Mucilaginibacter gracilis: one gene and its partner. Each later gene encodes a partner of the first gene's protein in a complex. Links are inferred from orthologs where the notes say so. Each region holds a gene or a part of one and is shown on either strand. Other genes may lie near its edges.

The links.
Region 2: the proteins of BDD43_RS00595 (region 1) and dnaN are in contact, whole or in part, in a cryo-EM structure (PDB 8GIZ), measured with the Escherichia coli proteins. The link is inferred for Mucilaginibacter gracilis from one-to-one orthologs.

What each region holds. Positions count from the first base shown.
Region 1 is NZ_RBKU01000001.1:149,329-155,913, reverse strand. The notes cover bases 3,264-6,200. They hold BDD43_RS00595 (DNA polymerase III subunit gamma/tau), read right to left. Parts: upstream 5,683-6,200; coding sequence 3,844-5,682; downstream 3,264-3,843. Other genes in these bases: BDD43_RS00590 (ParM/StbA family protein), read right to left, coding at 5,770-6,200; BDD43_RS00600 (hypothetical protein), read left to right, coding at 3,264-3,835. Also shown: BDD43_RS00615 (LiaF transmembrane domain-containing protein), read right to left, coding at 76-468; BDD43_RS00610 (NADP-dependent isocitrate dehydrogenase), read right to left, coding at 1,012-2,241; BDD43_RS00605 (hypothetical protein), read left to right, coding at 2,404-2,832; more of BDD43_RS00600, read left to right, coding at 2,894-3,263; more of BDD43_RS00590, read right to left, coding at 6,201-6,585. UniProt on the Escherichia coli protein: Part of the beta sliding clamp loading complex, which hydrolyzes ATP to load the beta clamp onto primed DNA to form the DNA replication pre-initiation complex.
Region 2 is NZ_RBKU01000001.1:6,053,175-6,061,560, reverse strand. Bases 2,240-5,106 are described here. They hold dnaN (DNA polymerase III subunit beta), read right to left. Parts: upstream 4,302-5,106; coding sequence 3,177-4,301; downstream 2,240-3,176. Other genes in these bases: gldG (gliding motility-associated ABC transporter substrate-binding protein GldG), read right to left, coding at 4,338-5,106; BDD43_RS26970 (hypothetical protein), read right to left, coding at 2,771-3,112; BDD43_RS26975 (thioredoxin family protein), read left to right, coding at 2,287-2,736. In the rest of the region: BDD43_RS26990 (isopenicillin N synthase family dioxygenase), read right to left, coding at 1-271; BDD43_RS29795 (DUF6600 domain-containing protein), read left to right, coding at 472-2,190; more of gldG, read right to left, coding at 5,107-6,029; gliding motility-associated ABC transporter permease subunit GldF, read right to left, coding at 6,023-6,745; BDD43_RS26950 (DUF3575 domain-containing protein), read right to left, coding at 6,863-7,384; BDD43_RS26945 (ATP-binding cassette domain-containing protein), read right to left, coding at 7,430-8,149; BDD43_RS26940 (glycine--tRNA ligase), read left to right, coding at 8,301-8,386. UniProt on the Escherichia coli protein: Confers DNA tethering and processivity to DNA polymerases and other proteins. Acts as a clamp, forming a ring around DNA (a reaction catalyzed by the clamp-loading complex) which diffuses in an ATP-independent manner freely and bidirectionally along dsDNA.

The DNA.
Region 1 (6,585 bases):
AATAAAAAAATCCGCCCCTATCTCAGATCAGGGCGGACTTACATTTATATATATGTTGAGGTGGTTATAGCCTTTTTATAGGTCGACGCTGTTATTTTCGCGTTTCCAGTACATGTTATTGTTGTGGTTTTTATAGTTCCAACGGTTATTGCGGCCCATTAGCATGCTTACACCAACGGCGATAAGGATGATTGGCCAAAAGAAATAGATAGATACACTTATAATGTGCCCAAGTAAAAATAGGCTGCCTAAAAATATCATGATGTAGGCAAACGGCTGGCGAAAATTATGTTTGATGCCACTCAACACACCAATAATTATAAAAATTAGCGGCCAGCTAAACAGCCATGATGGGAAAAAGAAGAAATCCATCTGGCGAAGCAGGTAAATGCCTCCTAATATTACTAAAAATAAACCGGCAAAGGCCCTGTTGTTTTGACGTTGGTTGTTGTTGCTATCGTTATACATTGTGTTTGTTTTTTGATTACGATGTAAAAGTATAGCGAATTTGAAGGCACATCCAGCGGTATTAGGCCGGTTAAGGTAAGTATTCGGTGAATGCGGGGGAATTGTCGGTGAAAGGGATGGCTTAATTTTGAAGGATTGAATGATTGAGGGATTGAGTGTGAAATAAAAGCACTCTTTTATGATTGACTAAGTGAAAATCTAAAAGCCAATAATTAACAGAAGCACAAATTAAAATCTTACTTTATCCCCCCCTGTCTTAATTTTGAAGGAGTGAATGATTGAGGGATTGAATTTGAAATAGAAGCACTTTAGTGAATGCTGAGTGAACCGTATAAAAGTTCATAGTTAATAAAAGTATAAATTAAAAATCTTACTTTATCCCCCCCCAAGCAAATGCTTTTTGGGTTGCCGGAGTTGGAAACTCCGAATAAGTTTATCACAAGTTGCGCTACGCTAAACTTGCGATAGCTTTTATAATACTTGCACAAAAAAAGCCCATCCGGGTTAACGGATGGGCTTTGAATGGTGTATTGAGCTTGTTGCTTACTTGCCTAATTTCTTTTTCAGGTTTTCGTCAATGGCTTCTAAAAATTCTTCGGTGTACAGGTAGTCTGTGCCGTGTTCAACTTTTGGTTTAATGGTTATGGCCAAATCTTTGGTCATTTTGCCACTTTCAACGGTTTCAATACAAACCTGCTCTAAAGCCTTGCAAAAGTCAATAAGTTCCTGGTTACCATCTAATATACCGCGGAACTCTAAACCACGTGTCCATGCGAATATTGATGCGATAGGGTTGGTTGATGTTGGGCGGCCAGCCTGGTGCTCGCGGTAATGGCGGGTTACTGTACCGTGTGCTGCTTCGGCTTCCATAACGGTGCCATCAGGGGTTACCAGGGTAGATGTCATTAAACCTAACGAACCAAAACCTTGTGCTACTGTATCGCTTTGTACGTCGCCATCATAGTTCTTACAGGCCCAAACAAAGTTACCGTTCCATTTTAAGGCCGATGCAACCATGTCGTCAATTAAGCGGTGCTCGTAAGTAATGCCGGCTTCTTTAAATTTGGCTTTGTAATCGGCCTGGTATATCTCTTCAAAAATGTCTTTAAAACGTCCATCATATTTTTTAAGGATTGTGTTTTTGGTTGACAGGTATAAAGGCCAGCCCTTCATTAAAGCCTGGTTAAAGCAAGCGTGTGCAAAACCGCGGATAGATTCGTCGGTGTTATACATGGCCATTGCTACGCCATCGCCTTTAAAATTAAACACTTCGAATGATTGCTCTTCGCCGCCATCCTCTGGTGTAAACTTAATGGTTAATTTACCTTTACCTTTAGTTACAAAATCGGTAGCACGGTATTGATCGCCAAAAGCATGACGGCCTATGCAGATAGGGGCTGTCCAGTTTGGTACCAAACGGGGTACGTTGTTCATTACAATAGGCTCGCGGAAAACCGTACCATCTAATATATTACGGATGGTTCCATTTGGCGATTTCCACATTTGTTTAAGGTTAAACTCCTTAACACGCTCTTCGTCGGGCGTAATAGTGGCGCATTTAATACCTACACCATACTGTTTAATGGCATTGGCCGAATCAATAGTTACCTGGTCGTTAGTTTCATCGCGGTACTCAATACCTAAATCATAGTATTTGATGTCCAGATCAAGGTAAGGTACAATCAGTTTATCTTTGATGAATTTCCAGATGATGCGCGTCATTTCGTCGCCATCAAGCTCCACTACCGGGTTAGCTACTTTAATTTTTGACATATACAGGCTTTGTTTTTATTTCAAAATTTTGAATGTCAAACTTACATAAAAAAAAATTTGCCTTGCAACACTATCTAAGCGTAATATTGTTTTTTTACACTATCGGCACCAAACATTTTAACGTGCTATGCCTTATATTAAAAGTAACTAAACTATAGAGCGATGAGCATAGATAAATTTACTCCGGGTATTGACGACGATAGCCTGGAAAGCGACGAAAGCATAAACAACGAACTCAGCAGTAAGGACGAGCCTCAAAACCTTAATTACAATGAGGAAGAGAACAGCTTTGAGCTGGATGTAAAAAGCGATGACCCCGATTATGACCATGCCGACCCCTATAACAGTGCTGTAAAAGATGGGGGCGACAGTATATCAACCTACGACGAAGCGAACCCCCTGGCTGTTGACGAATATGTTACCAACGAAGCGTTACAGGATGATGTAACCAATTTGGGTATGCATATAGATAATAAAGGCCAAAGCGTAGAAGTTGACGCTGTAGATAAGATACTCTCGCACACGGCAGAAGATGACCGCGACGATTTGGACGAGGAAGGTTACCCGAAGAATGACGAACCGATGAAATAAGCACCACTGTTGTGAGTTTGGTATAATATGGTTAGCTTTATTAAACCATATTATACCACTTATGAAAACCTTGTTAACCTGCCTGTTTTTGTTTGTAACCGTTAGTGCAGCCGCACAGACGGGCACAGCCAAAATAACTGCCAATTTTAAGGGGGAAGGCGGCGAGATCATATATTTCCAGTACGGAAAAACTATTGATAAACATATTGTATTAGATAGTAATGGCCGGTTTGCCGAAAAATTGATGATTGCCCCCGGGTTTTACTCGGTTGTAAATGACGGCAATGTGCTGCGCCTATACCTTGCGCCCGGAATGAACCTGAAAATTGGTAAAAAGCAACGTAAAGGCATTACCTTATACACCTTTGCAGGCAAGGGAAAAGCAGAGAATAAGTTTTTAACCCAGTTAGCCGCGCAACAAGCAAAGTACTTACCCGTTAAGTGGAATATATTAAGCAGCGATGCCAACTTTATTGAACCCACCGCCTTTATAAAACGGCTTGACCAATTTAAACAGGCAAGCCTTGAGCTAATTGCAAAACAACCCTTTAGTAACTATTTTACCACCGTACACACAGCATACGTTGATTGTTTAGTTAGAAAGTTTGCTTTACAATACATGGAGGGGTATGGCGTAGATGCTACCGAAAAACGCAAATACCTTACTAACCTGCAAAACAGCGATGCAAGTTTAAATACGCCCGAAGGGAAGCAAGCCGCTTTAAATAGCGTATACACAAAGGAATTAACCTATGATGATAGAAGGGCCGTTTTTAATAAAGTATATACCGGTTTTGACGTTAACAACGAGGCATTGTACAAATGCTCGGCCGAATATGTGGATTTACTAACCGAATGGCTTGATTACCTTGCCCGTACAACAAGCGTAGCAGATGGTGTAAACAACCGCAAAATATACCACATTAAAAACTTAATTCACAACCCGTACATTAAGCAACAAATGCTGCAACAAAATGGTGTTAATATAGCTAAGGCCGAATAAGTTTACAACTACTCAAGTTCTAAATTGAATCGTTTTTTTAATTCCGCTAAATCGGGGTTTTTTGTAGCCATGTGTGCATATTTATCTTGTGCAGAATACAGGCGTTTAGTTGCTTTCACTTCGTCAATACGGGTTTGTATCTCAATATCAAAGTTTTTAAGCGAGGTGCGCAGAAAATTAAGGATGTAGGGTTTTTCGTCTCTAAAGGCATTTTCTTGTGCCTTGGTGCCAGCAATTACCTCAAACTGATAGGGCTTAAGCATTACCGGTGGTGTGGTTGTAAAAATGCTAAGCAAACTCATTTTGCCTTCGGCTTTAACTTTGGCGGCATATTCGTGCCAGTATCTTAAAAAATCGTCGGTTGTAAAATGCTCTTTATCCGAGCCTTTTAAGTAGGGGTCGTCTTCCTTTTCTTCTTCGGCAACAACTCCTTTATTCCAATTTTTTAGCGATGGCGTTACTGTGGCACTTTTTAACAAACTGGGCGTTGGCATTGCCACCCTTGGTTTATCGGCAGGCGGTTGCTCAATAGTGGCAGCCTCAATAGCCGGTATTGCTGTTAGCGATGGTGTTTTTGTTGCCGCTGCCTGTAGCGGTGGTGTTTGATCTAAAGCTGTAATAACTGCCTTAGGCTGCTCGTTAGAGGCGTTTTGAAGCGGAACTGTTGTGGAGGAGGTTGCTGCTAATTCAGGTTTTTTTTTTACCTGCCCTTCGGGCTGGTTATTATTTAAAGTGGAGTTAGCCAGGTTTAACGCTGCCGTTATGTGGCACATTTTGAGTAGCCCCAGTTCAACCTGCAAACGTTGGTTTTTACTCAGTTTGTAATTGATGTCGCATTGGTTGGCAATGTTCATGGCCGATAGCAGGAAAGATACCGTTGACGCCTGCGCCTGGCTAATGTATTTTTTGCGAATTCCTTCGCTTACCTCAAGTAGTTTTAAAGTTTCGGCATCCTTGCCAACCAGCAGGTTGCGCAAGTGTTCGGTTAAGCCCGATATAAAGTGACTGCCATCAAAGCCTTTTGCCAATATCTCATCAAAAATTAACAAGGTTTTGGCCGTATCCTGAGCGAGCAAACTTTGGGTTACGTTAAAATAGTAATCGTAATCTAATATATTAAGGTTATCAATTACAGCACGGTAGGTTACATTACTGCCCGAAAAGTTAACGATCTGGTCGAACATCGACAGCGCATCGCGTAAGCCGCCATCAGCCTTTTGGGCTATAATGTGCAGCCCGTCTATCTCGTATTTAATGCTCTCTTTATTGGCGATTGACTCCAGATGGCCGGCCATATCCTCAACGCGGATGCGGTTAAAATCAAATATCTGGCAGCGCGATAATATGGTAGGCAGTATTTTATGCTTTTCGGTGGTAGCCAATATAAATATGGCGTATGAAGGTGGTTCTTCCAGCGTTTTCAGGAAGGCATTGAAAGCCGCCTGCGATAGCATGTGTACCTCATCAATAATATAAATTTTGTATTTACCGGCTTGTGGGGGTATACGCACCTGCTCTATCAGGCTGCGGATGTCTTCTACCGAATTATTGGATGCTGCATCCAATTCATGAAAGTTGAATGAATTACCGCGCTGAAAAGATATGCAGCTATCGCACTCGCCGCAGGCTTCGGCATTGGGCTGTAAATTGGTACAATTTATGGTTTTCGCCAATATGCGCGCACAGGTGGTTTTACCTACACCCCGCGGCCCGCAGAATAAAAAGGCTTGCGCAAGCTGATTATTACGGATGGCATTTTTTAACGTATTGGTGATATGTTGCTGGCCCACAACGGTATCAAAGGTAACCGGGCGGTATTTGCGGGCCGAAACAATAAAGTTATCCATCGCAACTAAATTATAAATATTGGCGGGTTTGTGCAAGCCCAAACCGCCAACAGATATAAAAGTTTAAATACGAGTTAAAAATACAGGCTACACCTGGCTATTTTGCACGGCACTCAGTTTAGAGATAACCGTATAGGCATTGCCAATATCAAGGCCAACAGCCTCATTAACATTACCGCAGCGCTGGTACGATTTTAGGCAATAACCCACACTTGCCATATAGCTTGGTTCGGGCGGAACAATAACATCCAAAATCCCTTCAAATTCGTTGCGGAAGCAGTCGGCAAGGTCGGTATATAAGGCGCCGCCACCTACAAGGTACAATTTGCCAGCTTTGTCAAAATCGTTATCGGTAAATGTTTTTTTGAGCGTTGGCGATATTACTTCTTTGTAATAGCTATATAATTGGTTGCGGCGTATATCGGTAAGGTCTTTCTTGCGGCGGTCAACAACTATGCTGCCACCCTGAAAGTTTTGGTTAATAACATGCTCATTTTTCATGCCCAGGTTGTTGCTGCGGCTCAATTCGCTTTGCAAATTGTTAACGGCATAGCGCAAGCCCGATATACTCATGCAGGTACGGCCAACCAAACCGCCGTTTAAACTTAAACCGGTTTCGCAGGTGCCATAACCAAGGCTTACTACAAAAAAATCGTCAGTTTCGGCAACGGGGCCTTTTCTTATCGCATCAATACAGCCAATAATTTCGGGCACTACTTCAATGTGCCTAACAGTTACCTGCATGCGTTTATGCTCGTTTGTAGTAAACGTATCCGAGTTGTACTCAATAAAAATATCCCGCGGGGTGTAAAAGTTAACAGCTTGTTGCTTGAAAAGTTCGAAGGTAGTATATGGGAAACCTGTTGTAAGCACAACCTCGGCAGATTTGCCTTCGGTGGCCAG
Region 2 (8,386 bases), 5.9 Mb from region 1 along the record:
CAGTTTCTTTACCTTTGCTGGTATAACCACGCTGACCGGCAAGCTCAACTTTTTCGTAATTAAGCTTTACCGGCTCGGGTAAGCTAAAAAGTTCTTTAACCTGGGCATATAGGTCGTTAATTAATTGTTTGCTTAGGCCGTGGTTTGTAATGGTAACAAAGCCTGTTTCGTTGAAGGCCTTACCAATATCGTCCGAAAATTGTTTGCGTTGTTGGGCTGTACCATTTACATAAGTATCAAGGTCCAGGCGCGGAATATTTACTTTGCTCATAAAAAAACTTTTCTAAAATGTAAAAATATTTAAATCATTGGTTAAGATGCACTATTTATTCAAATAAATTTTTTAATAGGTTGTTTTCTGCAAAATCTGCAAAAATGTATTATTAAAATTTGCGATATAAACTTATTACAAAAATAAACGTTACCTTGTTTTTAATGTCAAAACATCAGATTCTAAATTAAACAGAAATCATGAGAACTATAAATAAATTAATAACGATAGGTTTAGCAGCATTTTTACTATTGATGGCTAAACCACAAAAAACACTGGCGCAGCCCGGTGTAAGTGTATCGTTCCAAACATTTTACGATGAATTATCGCCATATGGCACCTGGGTAGACGACCCTGATTATGGAGACGTTTGGGTACCAGATGCCGAAGAGGGTTTTCAACCCTATGCAACACAAGGACACTGGGTAATGACGGAATATGGTAATACCTGGGTATCCGACTATGAGTGGGGCTGGGCTCCGTTTCATTACGGAAGGTGGCGCTTTGACGATTACTATGGATGGGAATGGATACCCGGAAATGAATGGGGACCAGCATGGGTTAGCTGGCGCACCGGCGGCAGGTATTATGCCTGGGCACCGCTTGGCCCCCGCATAAGCGTTGATTTATCGTTTGGCAACGATTACAGCATCCCCGATGATTATTGGGTTTGCGCTCCGCGTGCCTACATTAATAGTCCGTTTATTTATAATTACTATGTTCCGCGTACACGCAATACATTTATTATAAGCCGCACAACCATTATTAATAACGTGTATGTTAACAATAACAGGCGCTTTATTGCCGGCCCCCGCCAAGACGATATTGAACGCTATAGCCACAACCGCGTGCAGGTTTACCGGGTAAATAATGCCAGCAGGCCTGGTACTACTATAGTGCAAAACAATGTTATTAATGTTTACCGCCCAACTATAGTACGCGGTAACAATAATTTTGATAGGCCAAGGCCAGCCACAGTGGTTGATGCCAACGGCTACCGCAACCAGCACCCTAACGAGGGCATTGCAAACCGCGGCAACGGTGCAACTATTCACCACGATAATGCATCGAGGCTTGCACAAACAGCGCGCAACCCCGAGGCGCAAAATAGTAACGTAGTGCGTGTTAACAGGCCTGCACCTAATGCCCCAACAAATGGTGGTAATAATGCGCCTAATGGTAGTGGTGGTTTTAACCGTAACAGGGGTAACCAGCCTAATACAAATGCAACACCCCCAGCAACCAATAATGCTGTTACGCCAAATACCAACAACAATGGTGGTAACGGTAATAATAGCTTTAACAGGGGTAACCGTAACCGCGATAATCAGCCTAATCAGGGTAACCAGGCTGCGCCAACTACTGTACCTAATAACCAAACGCCAGCAGTTAACCCAAGCCCGCAAAGCGTTCCAAATGCGGCACCTGTTAATCCAGATAATGGCCGGTTTAACCGCAATCGTAACAGGCCAACACAAAATCAGGCTGCGCCTAATCAAACACAACCTACGGCACAGCCTCAGCAACAGCAACAGCAAGCGCAGCCACAGCAGCAAGCACAGCCACAACAAGATCAGCAGGCGCAGCAGCAACGCCAGCAACAGCAAGATGAGGCTCGCCAGCAGGCTATACAGCGCAACCAGCAAATGATGCAGCAGCGCCAGCAGCAAATGCAACAAAGGCAGCAACAACAACAGGCCCAGCCGCAACAACAGCCGCAAGCGCAGCCCCAACAACAGCAACAAAGGCCGCAACAACAACCGCAAGCGCAGCCCCAGCAACAACAGCAAAGGCCGCAACAGCAGCCACAACAACAGCCCCAACAACGGCCGCAGCAGCAGCGTACTCAACAACAAAGGCCGCAACAGCCTCAGCCAAAACCTGTTGAGCAAAAGAAAGAAGCACCACCGGTGCAATAAACAATTAAAAAGCTTCCTGTTAACCGGGAAGCTTTTTTAATTGAATAATAGTTATATCATTTTGTTATTATCTTCGTTAACATGCTATATAAACTAATGAAATATAAATTGAAATTTTTGCCGGTGTTGCTGGCTTTAACCATGGTTTCGGCTGTAGTGTTTGCTCAGAATAAAGGTGCTAAGCCGGTTACCCAGATTATATTTATTGAAGATGCCTGGAAAGAAGCCTTAAAACAAGGCGCTGCCCAAAACAAATATATTTTTGTTGATGCTTACGCCACCTGGTGCGGCCCATGTAAGATGCTAAAAGCTAAAACGTTTACCGATAGCCGTGTGGCTGCCTTTTACAACAAAAATTTTATTAATGTTTCTATAGATATGGAAAAGGGTATGGGCCCGCAACTTGCCCGCGAATGGCAAATGGAAGCTTACCCTACATTAATTATTTTTAGCCCTAAAGGCAAACCTGTTTTGGGTACAGTTGGGTTTATACAACCCGATGAGCTTTTAAAGTTTGCGCAGCAGGCGTTGGCTAAAAAGTTGTAATTATCATTATTGAGGAAATGTATAAGGTAGTAAATTATATGTTGGGAATACTTTTTACATCCTTGCAATAGAAATTAATTTTGCCGTCCTTGTAGTCAAGTATTTTGTAATTTATATTTTCCAAACCATCGTTAGATAAGTCTAAAATATCGAATCCGGAAATTTGCGTTAATTCATCGCCCGCAAACTTAAAACTTAAATTACAAATAGAAGTGAATAGCAATGTGCTTTCACAGTTGGTTTGAACGGAGCCATCTTTGTTAGGGGAAACCACCAGGTCGATTTCTAAATCTCGATTTTTCAATCGGAAGCCACTTAGATAAACCAAATGTGGGATTTTAAATTTTTCCGATAAAACGCTTTTAATAATAGCCATAAACAAAAATAGCGATCGGTTTCATACCGCATCGCTATTTTTGTTTATTATTTAACTTAAGTCTTTACGCGTAGCTATTCAGCATTACCGGCATAACCAGCATCAATACATCTTCGTTTTTATCGCCGCCTTGTGGTAGTAATAAGCCTGCACGGTTTGGGGTCGACATTTCTAAAGATACTTCTTCGCCGCTAAGGTTTTTTAGCATCTCTATTAAAAAGCGGGCGTTAAAGCCTATTTCCATATCGTCGCCTTCGTATTGGCAGCTTAGGCGTTCGTGGGCCTCGTTAGCAAAATCAATATCTTCCGACGAGATGTGTAACTCGCTGCCGCTAATTTTTAAACGTACCTGGTGGGTGGTTTTATTGGCATAAATAGCAACACGGCTCAACGAACCTAAAAATGCTTGTCTGTCTATCAATAATTTGTTAGGGTTAACCTGCGGAATAACGGCTTCGTAATCCGGGTAACGCTCGTCAATTAAACGGCAAACCAGGTTAATGTTACCAAACTTAAAAAATGCACTGGTTGAATTGTATTCAACAGCCACATTCACATCTTCCGACGGGAGTGAGGATTTAAGCAGGTTTAAAGCTTTTTTGGGTAAAATGAACGATGCTGTGCTTGCAGCCTTGGCATCTTTGCGGCGGTACCTAACCAGTTTATGTGCATCGGTAGCAACAAAGGTTAACGAGTCGGTAGTTAACTGGCAAAAAACACCTGTCATGGCGGGGCGCAACTCATCGTTACTCACAGCAAATATGGTTTTGTTAATGGCTTCGGCTAACACAGAAGCCGCCAGGTTTACCGATGAGGCGTTTTCAACCACAGGTATTTTAGGGAAATCGTCGCCGTTTTCGCCGCTTAGTTTGTATTTGCCATCGCCGGCATTAATTTCTATTGCAAAGGTTTTATCATCAACCGAAAATGCAATTGGCTGCTCGGGCAGTGATTTTAAAGTATCAAGCAAAATGCGCGATGGGATGGCTACACGGCCATTCTCTTTAGCCTCAACGGTTAAAGAGGTAGTCATGCTGGTTTGTAAATCGGTAGCCGAAATGGTTAGATTACCTTCCTTTATTTCAAATAAAAAGTTCTCTAATATGGGTAATACAGTACTGCTGCTTAAAGCACCGCTAACGGCCTGTAATTGTTTAAGCAATGTTGATGTCGAAACAATAAATCTCATAATTCTGTTCAGTATTATCTATCAAAAATAGAAAAATTAGTGCGCATACTTTCGCTTGCGGTTATAATGTTGAAAAATAGCAAATATTAATACCAATGCAATGGGTAAAATGTTATTTATAAGCTGCCATTTCAATTTTTCGCCGCGCACGCGGGGCTTGTCGAGCAGGCGGAGTTGTATTTCTTTGGTACGGAGTTCAATCAATCCCGATTCATCGGTCATGTAATCAACAATGTTGAGTAGCAGGTTTTTGTTACCGTATGATTGTTGGGTATACCGATCAAACCCCAACTGAAAGGGCAACCCATCGCTGGCTATTTGGTTTTTAAATATGTCGCCATCGCTAATCACAATCATTTTAGTGGGTTTGCTTTGCTGTAGCTGAGGTATTTGCTCGTGAATGCTATCGGGCACGGGCCTGAAACGGAAATTGGAAATAAATGTTCCCTCTAATAAAACAGCAACAGGTTTGGGTGGGCTTTGAAAATCCTGCGGTTTGGGCACTTCTTCTATCATTTGTAGCGATACCACATGCGGCGACGTTAGTTTTTTATTGAATGGAGACGAGGACAGCAACACCGTTTTTTTAGCGCCCTTAAAGGCGAGAGTATCAAGGGTACTGGCAAATTCGCTGCGGATACCATCCAGGTTTTTAACCAGCGGATGTTTGGATGTAGGTACAAATATGGGGTAAAACAACCAGGGTACAAGTTGCATTTGGCCCTGCCCGGCTATGCTGCCGGTATTAACGGGTATTTGGGCGCAGTTCATATCCAACACCATATCGTAATTGATGCGGATGCCGTAACGGAACAATTGATCGTCGAGGTTTAGCGTTTTGTTAAAGGCCAGTTGGCTGCCCTCGTGGTGGCGCAGGCTATCCAGCTCGGCACTAACCTGGTCAATACACCAAAGTATTTTGCCGCCGCGCATTAAGTATTGGTCTATTTTATATTTTTCGTCTTCGGTAAAAGCTTTATCGGGTTTTGGGATAACCAGCAGCTTTATTTTTAGCAAACTGGCAAATGATATGGTTTTGAGGTTAACCCTGCCAACAGTAAAACCATCGGCTAATGATCTGAGCGCATCGTTCAGTTGCAGGTCGGTTAATTCGTGGTGGCCTTCGGTAAAACCAATTTCGGGCTTGCCATCGGCAACTGCTTTTTTTATGGCCGACGCAAAATCGTATTCCAGGTTTTGGATGGAGTTGTTGAGCTGATCGTCGTACGATATGCCGTTGCGGGTTTGCAATAGCTGCACCGGTATTTGTTTATCATCGGCAGATACGATGGCCGATGGGAAAATAATTTTCTGTGTTAGGCCATTATCGTTTTTAACGCTGAGGTTGGTTGGCTCTATACCTTTAACCCGCAAGTCGTGAATAGCCTGTTGTTGCTGCTCGGCGTTCATCCCGGCAAGGAGATCAATAAACTCAAATTGCAGTTTTCGGCTGGAGTAAGCCTGCATATCTGTAAGCATATCGCGCGTGGCACTTTGCAGCCGCTTAAAGCCCGATGGCAGATCGCCACTTTGCAGATAAACCGTTACCTTAACCACTTTGGGCAAGCTATCCATTATATTTTTGCTGATGGTGCTTAGGGTGTAGCGTTTCTCCTTAGTAAAATCAAAACGGGTAAAAAACGCGCCCGAAACATAGTTAATCAACAATATCACTACAAGGCAAATGGCTACCTGTGTTAAATCACGTTTTTTATTGCTGCTTACCATTTTCGGCCTCCTGTAATGGTTTTGGTGATGATGAGGAAGAGTGCAATAAAACTGAGGAAATAAACCAGATCGCGCGTATCTAACACACCGCGACTAATAGATTGGTAATGCTGATTAATACCGAAATTTTGCAAGCCTAAGTTTTGCAGCGATAGCAAAGTACTCAGCGAATCTAACCCGCTAAAGGCAATAAAGCATAAAAAAACAGCAATGGTAAAGGCAATAATTTGATTGCCCGTTACAGATGATGCAAATAAACCAATGGCAACAAAGGCTGCGCCCAACAAAAACAAACCAATGTACGAGCCAATTACCGCGCCCGTATCAATATTGCCCTGTGGCGTACCCAGGTTATAAACCGAATAATAATAAACCAGGGTTGGTAATAATGCAAACAAAACCAGCAGCAGGCAGGCCAGGTATTTGCCCCAAACTATTTGCCAATCGGTTAGGGGGCGGGTTGCTAATATTTCTAAAGTGCCTTCTTTACGCTCTTCGGCGAGGGAACGCATGGTGATGGCCGGTATTAAAAACATAAACAGGTAAGGTGCTGTACTAAATAAGCTATCTAAACCTGCATATCCGTATTCTAAAATGCTCGATTCGGGGAACACCCAAAGGAACAGGCCCAATACCAGCAAAAAAACACCTATGGTAACATAGGCTACCATTGAGCTTAAATAAGTGGTGATCTCTTTTTTGAGGATAGTTAGCACTTGTTGTTTGGTTATTAGTTGTAGCGTTGTTGGTTATTGTATTGATTTTACTGTTTTGCGTTTTTTTTTGACGAAATAACAAAATATACTGCATACCCAATAACTAAACGGACAAAATTACCAGCCAACGCGGTAGGCTACTCTCATCCCCGTGGTTTGGTACTGGCTTGCGGAGTAGTTTTGGTAGGCAAATCCAATTTCAATGTCGCTATGTTTGTCTAAGGGTACATCAAACCCAAAACCTAAAGCGTATACAAACATATTGCCCGTGCCGTTATTGCTTTGAACGGTAGAACCTAATTCGCCGCCGAAATAAAAATTTGGCGAAGTATAATACTTTAAACCGGCCTTTAAAGGTATAAACGACGGATGCTTCTCCGCATCCGAATTAGCCAACAACGAACTTTTATAGTTATACGCCGTGTATTGGCCGCTAAAGGTTAAGCCTAACTGCGGCATTAATTTTATTTCTGCCTGTGCGGCTGCACCGTAGGTTAAATTGTATGGCGTGTTAGAGGGTATGCCTATCTCTGCCCCGAGGCTTAAAAAAATATTTTTGTTGTCGGTTTGGCCGCGATATTGCGCGTTAGCGGATTTGAAAACAAACAGGGCTATGCAGACGAATAAAAATTTTTTCATGGTTTAAATATGTAGCACAAATACGCTTAAAATCACAAAATATTATTAAGCGCTTGCCGGAACAAGGTTGGTAAGTTCAATAAAAATATTTTCGAGTGAATTGTTGCCGTGCTTTTCGCGAAGATTAGTAAGGCTGCTGTTAGCTACAATTTGGCCCTTGTTAATGATGATTACATTATCGCAAACAGCTTCAACCTCCTGCATAATATGGGTAGAAAGTATAATGGTTTTGGTTTTACCTAACTCGCGGATAAGCTGGCGAATGCCAACCAGTTGATTAGGGTCGAGGCCCGAAGTGGGTTCGTCGAGTATCAGCACCTGCGGATTGTGAATGATAGCCTGCGCCAAACCCACGCGCTGGCGATAACCCTTTGATAGCTGCCCTATTTTTTTATGCTGCTCGGGCCCTAAGCCGGTTAGCTCAATTACTTCGGCTATGCGTTGGTTGGTGTTATGTAGCTTGTGGATGCCCGCAATAAAACCTAAGGATTCTTTTACGTACATGTCTAAATATTGCGGATTGGTTTCGGGCAGGTAGCCTATATTTTGCCTTACCTGCAAAGCCTGTGTACTCGCATCAAACCCACATACCGAAGCCTTACCCGATGTTTGCGGGATAAAGCAGGTTAATATCTTCATGGTGGTTGATTTACCTGCACCGTTTGGGCCCAAAAAGCCTAATACACCGGGCCCGGCGTTAAAGCTTATGTTATCAATAGCTTTTTGGGTTGCGTAAAGTTTGGTAAGGTTTTGTACCATTATCATAGTCCCAAAATTAACATTTAAACAGGTGATTCCGAATGGTCGTGAGAAATCTTTTGCTAATATGCCGCCTGCTGAGTGATAAGGTTCTTTGTAAATCTTTCCGCTTTTTCTCACTTTCTCCCTTTCCGAAAAAAACTATCTTTGCCGTGTTATGAGTAAAAATACCGACGAGCTATTTAAAAATGTCATCTCGCATGCTAAGGAGTATGGCTTTGTTTTTCAATCGAGCGAAATATA